3 regions of the Streptomyces sp. NBC_00057 genome follow, and region 1 is predicted to be linked to each of the others. Evidence: riboswitches for the same ligand, from Rfam matches in the RefSeq annotation. Region 1 holds a riboswitch; each other region holds the start of a gene.

Evidence for each region. Region 1 has a riboswitch for cyclic di-AMP ahead of OG953_RS04570 (transglycosylase SLT domain-containing protein). Riboswitches for the same ligand answer to the same signal wherever they lie in the genome.
Region 2: linked by a shared signal. The riboswitch ahead of OG953_RS17135 (NlpC/P60 family protein) and the one ahead of OG953_RS04570 (transglycosylase SLT domain-containing protein) in region 1 are both predicted to bind cyclic di-AMP.
Region 3: linked by a shared signal. The riboswitch ahead of OG953_RS36520 (C40 family peptidase) and the one ahead of OG953_RS04570 (transglycosylase SLT domain-containing protein) in region 1 are both predicted to bind cyclic di-AMP.

The regions. Positions count from the first base shown of each region.
Region 1 is NZ_CP108256.1:924,434-927,701, reverse strand. Features, by position in the region: partial or broken gene OG953_RS04580 (ATP-binding cassette domain-containing protein) at 1-146, opposite strand, end outside; partial or broken gene OG953_RS04575 (ATP-binding cassette domain-containing protein) at 627-1,241, opposite strand; cyclic di-AMP (ydaO/yuaA leader) riboswitch at 1,954-2,140, shown strand; gene OG953_RS04570 (transglycosylase SLT domain-containing protein) at 2,145-2,891, shown strand; gene OG953_RS04565 (DUF2461 family protein) at 3,030-3,268, opposite strand, start outside.
Region 2 is NZ_CP108256.1:3,708,484-3,711,751, forward strand. Features, by position in the region: gene pcrA (DNA helicase PcrA) at 1-1,034, opposite strand, end outside; cyclic di-AMP (ydaO/yuaA leader) riboswitch at 1,292-1,457, shown strand; gene OG953_RS17135 (NlpC/P60 family protein) at 1,456-2,613, shown strand; gene OG953_RS17140 (hypothetical protein) at 2,695-3,048, opposite strand.
Region 3 is NZ_CP108256.1:7,728,890-7,732,157, reverse strand. Features, by position in the region: gene OG953_RS36530 (ATP-dependent Clp protease proteolytic subunit) at 1-371, shown strand, start outside; gene OG953_RS36525 (hypothetical protein) at 379-687, shown strand; cyclic di-AMP (ydaO/yuaA leader) riboswitch at 1,136-1,308, shown strand; gene OG953_RS36520 (C40 family peptidase) at 1,312-1,785, shown strand; gene OG953_RS36515 (LysE family translocator) at 1,869-2,504, opposite strand; gene OG953_RS36510 (LysR family transcriptional regulator) at 2,577-3,268, shown strand, end outside.

The DNA of each region.
Region 1 (3,268 bases):
TCCAGCCGCTGTGGAAGGAACCGCAGCGGTACGAACGTCCTGGCCTCGCCGGACAGCGGAGCCAGCTCGCCGGTGAGGGTGCGCAGCAGTGTCGTCTTGCCGGAGCCGTTGCGCCCGACGAGCGCGATCCGTTCGGGACCGTGCACATGGAGGTTGCCCTCATGCAGCCTGCCGAACCGGGGACGCAGTTCGTGCAGGGTCAGCACGGTGCGGCCGGTGGGAACGGCGGTGTGGGGAAGGCTCACCCGGATCTCGGCATCGTCACGGACGGCGTCCGCGGCCTCCTCGCGGCGCTCGCGCGCCTCACTCAGCCGGTCCTCCTGGAGGCCGCGAAGCTTGCCCGCCGACTCCTGCGCGGACCGCTTCCGCGCGCCGGCGAGGATCTTCGGGAGCCGCCGCTCGGCCTCGATCTTCCTGCCATGCCGCTGACGGCGCGCCAACTTCACATGGGTCTCCTCCAGCTCGCGCTTCTGTCGGCGTACGTCGGCCTCGGCGGCCCGCAACGTCCGTCCGGCTGCTTCCTGTTCGGTGGCCAGGGCTTCTTCGTAGGCGGACCAGCCGCCTCCGTACCAGTTCACGGATCCGGAGCGCAGTTCGGCGATGCGGTCCACGCGCTCCAGCAGTTCGAGGTCGTGGCTCACCACGACCAGGACACCGGAGCGCCAGGAGTCGACGGCTTCGTAGAGCCTGCGGCGAGCGAACACATCGAGGTTGTTGGTCGGTTCGTCCAGCAGGAGAACGTCGGGATGCTCCAGCAGCAGTGCGGCCAGGCGCAGCAGGACGGTCTCCCCGCCGGACATCTGGCCCACGGTGCGGTCCAGTTCGACATCGCCCAGTCCGAGTGACCCCAGTGTCGCGAGGGCTCGTTCCTCGACGTCCCAGTCGTCGCCGATCGTCTCGAAGTGTTTCTCGTCCACATCCCCGGCTTCGATGGCGCGCAGCGCATTGCGCCGCCCGGCGATGCCCAGGGCCTCGTCCACCCGCAGCGTCGTGTCGAGGGTGATGTTCTGAGGGAGATGGGCGAGGCTGCCACCGACGGTCACCGAGCCCTGGGAGGGGCGCAGTTGGCCGGCCAGTAGTCGCAGAAGTGTCGACTTGCCCGCGCCGTTGGCCCCGACGAGACCGGTGCGGCCGCGGCCGATGCTGAGGGAGAGCCCGTCGAAGACGGATGTGCCGTCCGGCCACTGGAAGGACAGGGCGGAGCAGGTCAGAGAGGCGCTGGGGGCGGTGGGTGTCGCCATGGTGATCCTCGCAGTCGCAAGCGCGGTGAATGGGGGGCTTCGTATGCGAGCACCACGCAGCGACCGAACCGAGAGGGAGGTGCGGCGGTCCGAAAGATCGAGGGACGGCTCATGCACCGAGGTCGCATCCACGCGGGGTCACGGGCAGGACTGAACACTGCTACTGCGTGACAGGCGTACGGCTGAAGCCGTACGGCGCGATGATCGCGAACCTCAGATGCGCAACGTCCACCTCTATCGGAGACAACAGAGCCGTTGGGAACGATAGCGACCCGGAGGGCGAAAGGCAAAGCCTCGATGTCGTGTGGGGGACTGCGACGAGCGGCCCGCGGGCCGCTCGGCCGGGAGGCCGGAGGTCATGGAGCCCTGTCGGGTGCGATCGGCCCGAGAGGCATCCGGATCGCCATGCAAATATCCCGGTGTGGGTGATTTGCATGTAAGTGATCCCTTAGTCAACAAAGAGGCATTTGGTAAGAGTTGCGACCTTTGGAGGCTGACCGAATTGCCCCTTTTGAGAACTCCGTGGCGTGAGTCACGTTCAGAGTTCAACACGCTGTGGCGCGCTGCCCGGTTCCCTTCTGTGCGAGGAAATTTGGCTTCGCGGTGTGAGGCGGATTACTGTCAATTCCCCGATTCGATCTTGCAAATGAATTGTGATCCAAAAATATGGGCTTGTTCCTTTCGCTGTTTCTCGCCTACGGTCACCGTCAATCCGGATGGAACGCCGAATCCTGCCGCCGTCCGGCAATCCGACCACTCATGTACGGCAGGAGCGGGGGACCCAGGTAAGCCGCCGATCCGGTATCCGGAACGGCTCGGGGTGAAGCCCGCATTCGCGTGCGGCCAGACATCTCCAGTCTGAACCCGACAGCTCACCTCGTAGGCGACGGAGAGGAATTCGCTATGTCCGCAACGGGTAACCACCTTCGTCGTAAGTCCACTTCGCTGACCCGCGGTCTCATCGTCGCGACCACGAGCGGAGCCGCTCTCGTGCTTCCGCTGGTCGGTGCCGGCTTCGCCTCGGCCGCCCCGGCGCAGTCCGTCACCGCCGAAAAGGCTGCGGCGTCGACCGTCGCCGCCGACAAAGAAAAGACCGCCCAGGAGGCCGCGCCCACCATCTATTCCGTGATCGCGGGCGATACCCTTTCCAAGATCGCGCGGGGGCATTCGCTCAGCGGTGGCTGGCAGAAGCTGTACGAGGACAATCGAGAGATCGTCGGCGACAACCCCGCAGAGATTCGCGCGGGCATGAAGCTGACGATCGGCGCCCAGGCCGAGTCCAAGACTTCTGCCACTGCCACTGCCACTGCCGCACCGGCCGCGACGTACACGAACGATCTGGACGGCTGGATCAAGGAGTCGCTGGCCGTCATGGCCAAGCACAGCATCCCCGGCAGCTACGACGGAATCCACCGCAACGTCCTGCGCGAGTCCTCCGGCAACCCCCTGGCCATCAACAATTGGGACTCGAACGCCGTCAAGGGCACGCCGTCCAAGGGCCTCCTTCAGATCATCGACCCGACGTTCCGTGCCTACCACGTGCCCGGTACGTCGATGGACAGCTACGACCCGGTCGCCAACATCACCGCAGCGTGCAACTACGCCGCCGACAAGTACGGCTCCATCGACAACGTGTTCGGGGCCTACTGACGCACAGCAGCGCCGATGGCGGTTCATTACCGACGGGTGACGAGGGGTCGAACAGGCCCCTCGGAAGGGACCGCACCCGCCGGTCAGGGAACGCCTTTCGGCCGTTCACCCGCGTGGACAGCATGTGCGGAGGCGACCCTAGACGCCGCACCGGCGGGAACCGGGAACGGTCACGTGGCCGGCGAGCCAGGAGAGCAGGGGTTCCAACTCCTTTGCCGCTCGGAGCACGGCGTCGACCAATGCCGGCGTGTGCTGTGCACAGTCCCCGCCGAGGGGACGGGCAGCGGAGACCGAGCGGTACCGGAGCAGGTCGGCACGGGGGTGACCGGCGTCATGGCCGCGTGGCATGCGCTTCATGGTGTCCCCGCTGATCTCGT
Region 2 (3,268 bases), 2.8 Mb from region 1:
AGGATCGTGGTCGCGTCCGGGTAGTCCTCCTCGAACTGGAGGATGTTGCGGATGGTCGCGCCGCGGAAGGCGTAGATCGACTGGTCCGCGTCACCGACGACGCACAGCTCGGCGGGGGCGTCGCCCTCGCCGGCCGGGCCGACCAGTTCGCGCACGAGGGTGTACTGGGCGTGGTTGGTGTCCTGGTACTCGTCGACCAGGACGTGCCGGAAGCGGCGGCGGTAGTGCTCGGCGACGTCGGGGAAGGCCTGGAGCAGATGGACCGTCGTCATGATGATGTCGTCGAAGTCCAGCGCGTTGGCCTCGCGCAGCCGGGACTGGTACATCGCGTAGGCCTGGGCGAGGGTCTTCTCGAAGCCGTCCGCGGCCTGGCCGGCGAAGGTCTCCTCGTCGATCAGCTCGTTCTTCAGGTTGGAGACCTTGGCCGTGAACGCCTTCGGCGGGAAGCGCTTCGGGTCGAGGTCGAGATCGCGGCAGACCAGGGCCATCAGGCGCTTGGAGTCGGCGGCGTCGTAGATCGAGAACGACGAGGTGAAGCCGAGCTTCTTCGACTCGCGGCGCAGGATGCGTACGCACGCGCTGTGGAAGGTCATGACCCACATGGCGTTGGCGCGCGGTCCGACGAGTTGCTCGACGCGCTCCTTCATCTCGCCCGCGGCCTTGTTGGTGAAGGTGATCGCCAGGATCTGGCCGGGGTGCACCCCGCGCTCGGCGAGGAGGTGGGCGATCCGGTGGGTCAGCACCCGGGTCTTTCCGGAGCCCGCCCCGGCGACGATGAGCAGCGGGGAGCCCGCGTGGACCACGGCGGCGCGCTGCTCGGTGTTCAGCCCGTCGAGGAGCGCCGCGGAGTCGATGACGGGGCGGGGCGCGCCGTCGCGGTAGTACGCATCCCTGGGCGGCGGGTGCCCGTCGAATACGCCCGCGAAGAGGTCCTCCGGCACCGCTTCGGGTGCGGAGTCCTCGGGGGGCGGCGGGGGCTCTTCCTCCGAGTGCTGGAGGCCGGCCAGGAAGCTGTCGTCAAAGAGGCTGCTCATCGCTTGTCGAGTCTAGGCCGCCGCAACGACACACGACGGCCGCATGGCGAACCACACCCGACGGTCGGGCACACAAAGGCAGCGGCCACCCACTCCGTGTAAGGGAATTCGGGCCCTCGTCGGCCCTGGCCGCCCCACTTCATCGAGGTCACGAAAACGTATCGGGCATATCGAACATCGACCTTCACAGCAGCACCACGGGTTGGCTAGCGTGCTCGACCGGGCGGCCCGTACCCCCTGAGGCGAACCACGCCGAGCGGGCGCCCGCGCCGAATCCGGCCTGCCCTCGCGGGAGTTCGGAACCGGGGACCCACACGCAGCACCGGGGTGAATCGGTCCTTATCCCCCACTCGGACCGTAGGGCAGCCTTCCGTTCCGCCCGAACCCGACAGCTAACCCGGTAGGCGGTCCACGGAAGGAGATGCCGGCCTTGGCGTCGCATCGCAAACCGCGCACCCGGGTGCGCACCACCACACCGGCCGTAGGGCTCACCACGGCGGCACTGGCGTCCGTGACGCTGCTCTCCACACAGAGCGCCACGGCCGCCCCCGCCCCGAAGCCCAGCATCGAGGACGTACAGAAGAAGGTCGACGACCTCTACCGGCAGGCGGGCACCGCGACCCAGCAGTACAACCGGGCGAAGGAAGCCTCCGCCACCCAGCGCGCCAAGGTCAACGCCCTGCTGGAGGACGTGGCCAAGCGCACCGACAAGCTCAACGACGCCCGCAGGACGCTCGGCGCCTACGCGGCCGCGCAGTACCGCACCGGCTCCATCGCGCCGAGCACCACCTTCTTCCTGGCCGACGACCCGCAGTCGTACTTCGACCAGAACCAGCTGATGAACCGGATGACCGGTCAGCAGCAGAAGGCAGTCACGGACTTCCGTACGCAGCAGGCCAAGGCGTCGAAGAAGCGTGCCGAAGCGGTGCAGAGCCTGGAGACGCTGACCTCGACACAGACCACGCTGCGCACCAGCAAGCAGAACGTCCAGAAGAAGCTGGGCGAGGCGCGCGCGATGCTGTCGAAGCTGACCGCCGAGGAGAAGGCGCGGCTCGCGGCACTGGAGCGCAAGAAGGAGGCGGAGGCCAAGCGCAAGGCGGAGGAACTGGCGCGGCAGCAGGCCGCCGCCGAGGCGGAGGCGGACCGCAAGGCCGCGGAAGCCGCGAAGAAAGCGGAATCCGGCAGCGGTACGGGCACGGGCACCGGAACCGGCTCGGACAGCGGCGCCACCACCAAGGCGGAGAAGGCTCTCGCCTTCGCCGCGGCCCAGATCGGCAAGCCGTACGTATGGGGCGCGACGGGCCCGTCCTCGTACGACTGCTCCGGGCTCACCCAGGCCGCCTGGAAGGCCGCGGGTGTCGACCTCCCGCGCACCACCTGGGACCAGGTGGAGACGGGCACCCGGATCGCGACGGCCGATCTGCAGCCGGGCGACCTCGTCTTCTTCTACGACGACATCAGCCACGTCGGCATCTACAAGGGCGACGGAATGATGATCCACGCGCCGAAGCCGGGGGCGAATGTGCGCGAGGAGTCGATCTACTACATGCCGATCTACGGCAGCGTGCGGCCGTCGTAGCGGCTCACGCCCTTGCGCCTTCAGCTGCCGGACGGGCTCGAATTCCACGCCCGTCCGGCAGCGTGGGCGGCGCGGGCCGGCTCAGGTCCAGAGCGTGGCGATGAAGATGTTGGCGAGCGTCAGCCCACCCACCGCCGCGAAGGCGCCCTTGTCGACCTTCTCCTCGTCCCGCTTGACGTAGACGAGCGCGAGGATCACGACCAGGAGCAGCAGCTTGACCCCGATCTTGATGTTGTTCACGTGGTGGCCGTCGGCCTCATTGAGCCCGACCAGCGCGACACCGGTGACCAGCATCGTCAGTGCGCCGTGCAGCATCGCCGGGACGAACCGGGCCGCGCCCGCGCCCATCGCCTTCATCTGGGTCAGGAAACCGCCCAGCAGGGAGGCGATGCCGATGATGTGCAGGGCGACGAAGACATGTATGAGTACGTCCATGGGTCCGCAGCCTAGCCCCGGCCATATCACCACTCCACAGGCGGGTACGGCTTCCTACCGATTCACTCACGTCTGCACCAATTGCCTGACTTTGATGTAATTTTCCGATCACTTGGCGACAGCGCCGCGCCAAATTCGGGCAATAGGCGTCATTACGACTCTTCCCCCTGCCCCGGGTTTAGCGTCCCTACCCAGGTGACCCGCTTCACCGCCGCTCCGC
Region 3 (3,268 bases), 6.8 Mb from region 1:
ACCTCGCCTGCGAGGTGGAGACCTACTGCCTCGGCCAGGCCGGTTCCTGCGCGTCCGCACTGCTCGCCGCGGGCGCTCCCGGCCGGCGGCACGCATTGCCCGGCGCCAGAGTCGTCGTGCAGCAGCCCGAGCTCACCGAGCCGGTTCAGGGCCAGCCGTCCGATCTGCAGATCGAGGCACAGGAATTGGAGCGGGTCCGCGAAATGATCACCACACTGTTGGCCCGTCACACGGGCCGCAGCACAGGGCAGATCGCCACCGACATCGAGCGCGACCTCATCCTCGACGCGGCGGGCGCCAAGGCGTACGGTCTGGTGGACCACATCACGGAGAACCGGAAGTCGTCACTCCCGCCGCACAGCGCGAGGTGAACACCCTGTGCATCCACCGGAGTTGCCGCCGCTCCCCGCACTGACGTGCGCCGAGGGGGAGTTCATCGACTGCTATCTCGAAGTCCTGGACCAACTGGGCCGGATCAACCCGGCCCGCGGCAGCGACACCTACGCCGCACTGCGCGCCGCACAGGCACTGGCCTCACGGGCGGGTGCGCTGCGGGACGCCCTCGCATTGATGCATGAGCGCGGCGAGGCGCAGATCCACGCCGCCACCTTGGCGCGGGCGCTGCGCGTGCTGGACGGGGAACGGCGGGCGGGACGCGTCACCGTACCCCCCGCTCAGGCGAGTTGATCAGCCAACTTCGCCTCCGGCCGCGGCCGGGTCCGGCCAACTCCCCCTGCCTTCACCTCCGACGGGGTTTGCTCAGCTCACTCCGACCCCGACCCCGACCCCGACCCCGACGGACTTCGCTCAACTCCCCTGCACGACACGCCCGGCAGGCAAATCGAAATTCCTAGCTCGTTCGGCGTAGGGATTCCCCCTCGCGAGCGACATCTCAACTTGCGTTTTTTTGCGAGGGCAGCGAGCGGAATCCGTCATTCCGTCCCTGGTACGAGACCGGTCCGAGTGACCGGCGCGGTCTTCGAAATCATCAGCCCCACTCGAACGGATCATCCGCGAGGAGACTCACATATCGTCGTTTCCTTTCGGAAATCCGGCAGTCGGTGCGTCAAGATCCCTGGGACGACAAGCCCCCGCCACCGCGGCGGGGCGGTCCGGGCGGACGCCGAGTCCTGCCGCCGTCCGGATGCCTGGTCGACAGAAGTGGATCGGCAGGAGTGGAGGACCCGAGCACAACGGGTCGACCGGAACATCGGTCGACCCTCGGGGTGAAGCCGCCGAGCGCGGCCGGGCAACTTCGCCAGCCCGAACCCGACAGGTCACCCTTCACAGGCGGCTGACGAAGGGTTGCGCATGACTGCGCAGGTTCATGTCCCGTCTCTGCTCGCCCGGGCCGGCACGGCCTCGGTTCTGACACTGGCCGCCGTCGGCGGCACCATGCTTGCCCCGGGCGCCACGCCGCAAGCCCGGGCAGCGACCCTCTCGATGAAGGCACTCAACATCGCCGCGTCGAAGAAGGGATCGCCGTACGGGTGGGGGGCCACCGGCCCCAACCGCTTCGACTGCTCGGGTCTGACGGTCTATTCGTTCAAGAAGGCGGGCAAGAAGCTCCCGCGCACGGCCCAGCAGCAGTACAACAAGACCCGCCATATCTCGGCCTCGCACAGGCAACGCGGCGACCTGGTCTTCTTCCATTACGGCCGCAGCATCTACCACGTGGGGATCTACGCCGGTAAGGGCAGGATCTGGCACTCGCCGAGGACCGGCGCAGTGGTCCGGCTGGAGAAGATCTGGACGAAGGGCGTCTATTACGGGCGGGTCCGCTGATGCCTGTCCGGCGGATCAGGCCCGCGCCCCCGGCCGTGATCCGCCGGACAGGCCCTGGTCCCCGCCGCCGACCCGCTCGTTACTCAGTGCAGCAAGGGGCCGGACACCAGCACCAGCCCCAGACCGGTGAGCGCCGCGCCGCTGCCGCCCTCGATGGCGCGGGCGGTACGCGGCCGACGCAGCCATCGGCCCAGCCGGTCCACCAGGAGGGCGACCGCGGTGAACCAGATCAGCGCAAGCAGCACCACGATCATTGCGAGCAGCAAGGTTCTCGGGAGCGGCGGCTGCCCGTCGGGAACGAACTGCGGCAGCAGGCTCAGGAAGAGCACCGGCGCCTTGGGATTCAGGGCGTTGGTGAGGAAGCCCTGGCGCAGCGCGCCTACGGTTCCCTGGCCCGCTGGTTCGCCCTCGGCTTCCCCCGCCCTGCCCGTGGTGCGGCGCCGTGCCGCGTACAGGGCGCTGATGCCGAGGTAGAGGACGTAGGCCCCGCCGAGCAGCTGAACGGTGCGGAACAGGACGGGCATCGTCACCAGCACAGCGGCAAGCCCGGCGACGGCCAGCGCGGTGTGCACGAGGAGTCCACCGGCAACACCCAGCGCGGTCGCCACCCCCGTTGACCGGGAGGCGAGCGCGTTGCGTACGACGACGGTGAAGTCCACGCCCGGCAGCGCGACCATGCCGGCGGCGACCCCGATGAAGGCGATCAATTGTGCGTCCATGGATCCACCCTGGCCCGGCAGAGCCTTTAGCGTGTACTTGCAATCTTCTGGGTCTGCCAAAAGGAACGCTTAATGTACGACCCGACACGGCTCGCGGCGCTGGTGGCAGTAACGGAGGCCGGATCGATCACCCGGGCCGCCGCCCGACTCGGCTACACCGCGCCCGCGCTCTCCCAGCAGATCGCCAAGTTGGAGCGGGAGGCGGGCGCCGCACTGCTGGTGCGCCACCACCGAGGGGCCCGCCTCACGGCCGCCGGTGAGCTGCTGGTCGGACGCGCACGTCGGATCCTCGACGAGATGGACCTGGCCCGCCACGAACTGGCCCGTCTCTCCGGACTCTCCGGCGGACGCCTCCGGGTCGGCACGTTCACCACTGCGGGCATCCATCTGTTGCCGCCGGTGTTGAGCGCCTTCCGTCGCGCCCACCCGGATGTGGAGCTGGCGGTCACCGAGTACGAGCCGCCGGACGGGGTCGCGGCGGTGGCCGCGGGCGAGGTCGATCTCGCGCTGACCCATGTGTACGAGCCGGCTGCCGCAGCGGCCTGGCCCTCCGGGGTATTCGCCGAACCGCTGCTGGTCGAGGAACTGGTCCTGATCACGGCGGTCGGGCAGATGCTGTCCGAGGCCACCGGGAGACTGCCGGTGACGGAACTTGCGGGGCGGCCTCTGATCAGCAGCGCGCCGACGCATCCACCGCGCCGTGGGGTGGAGCAGGCGTTGGCCGAAGCAGGTGCGACACCCGCCGTGGTCTGCGAGTCGCCCGG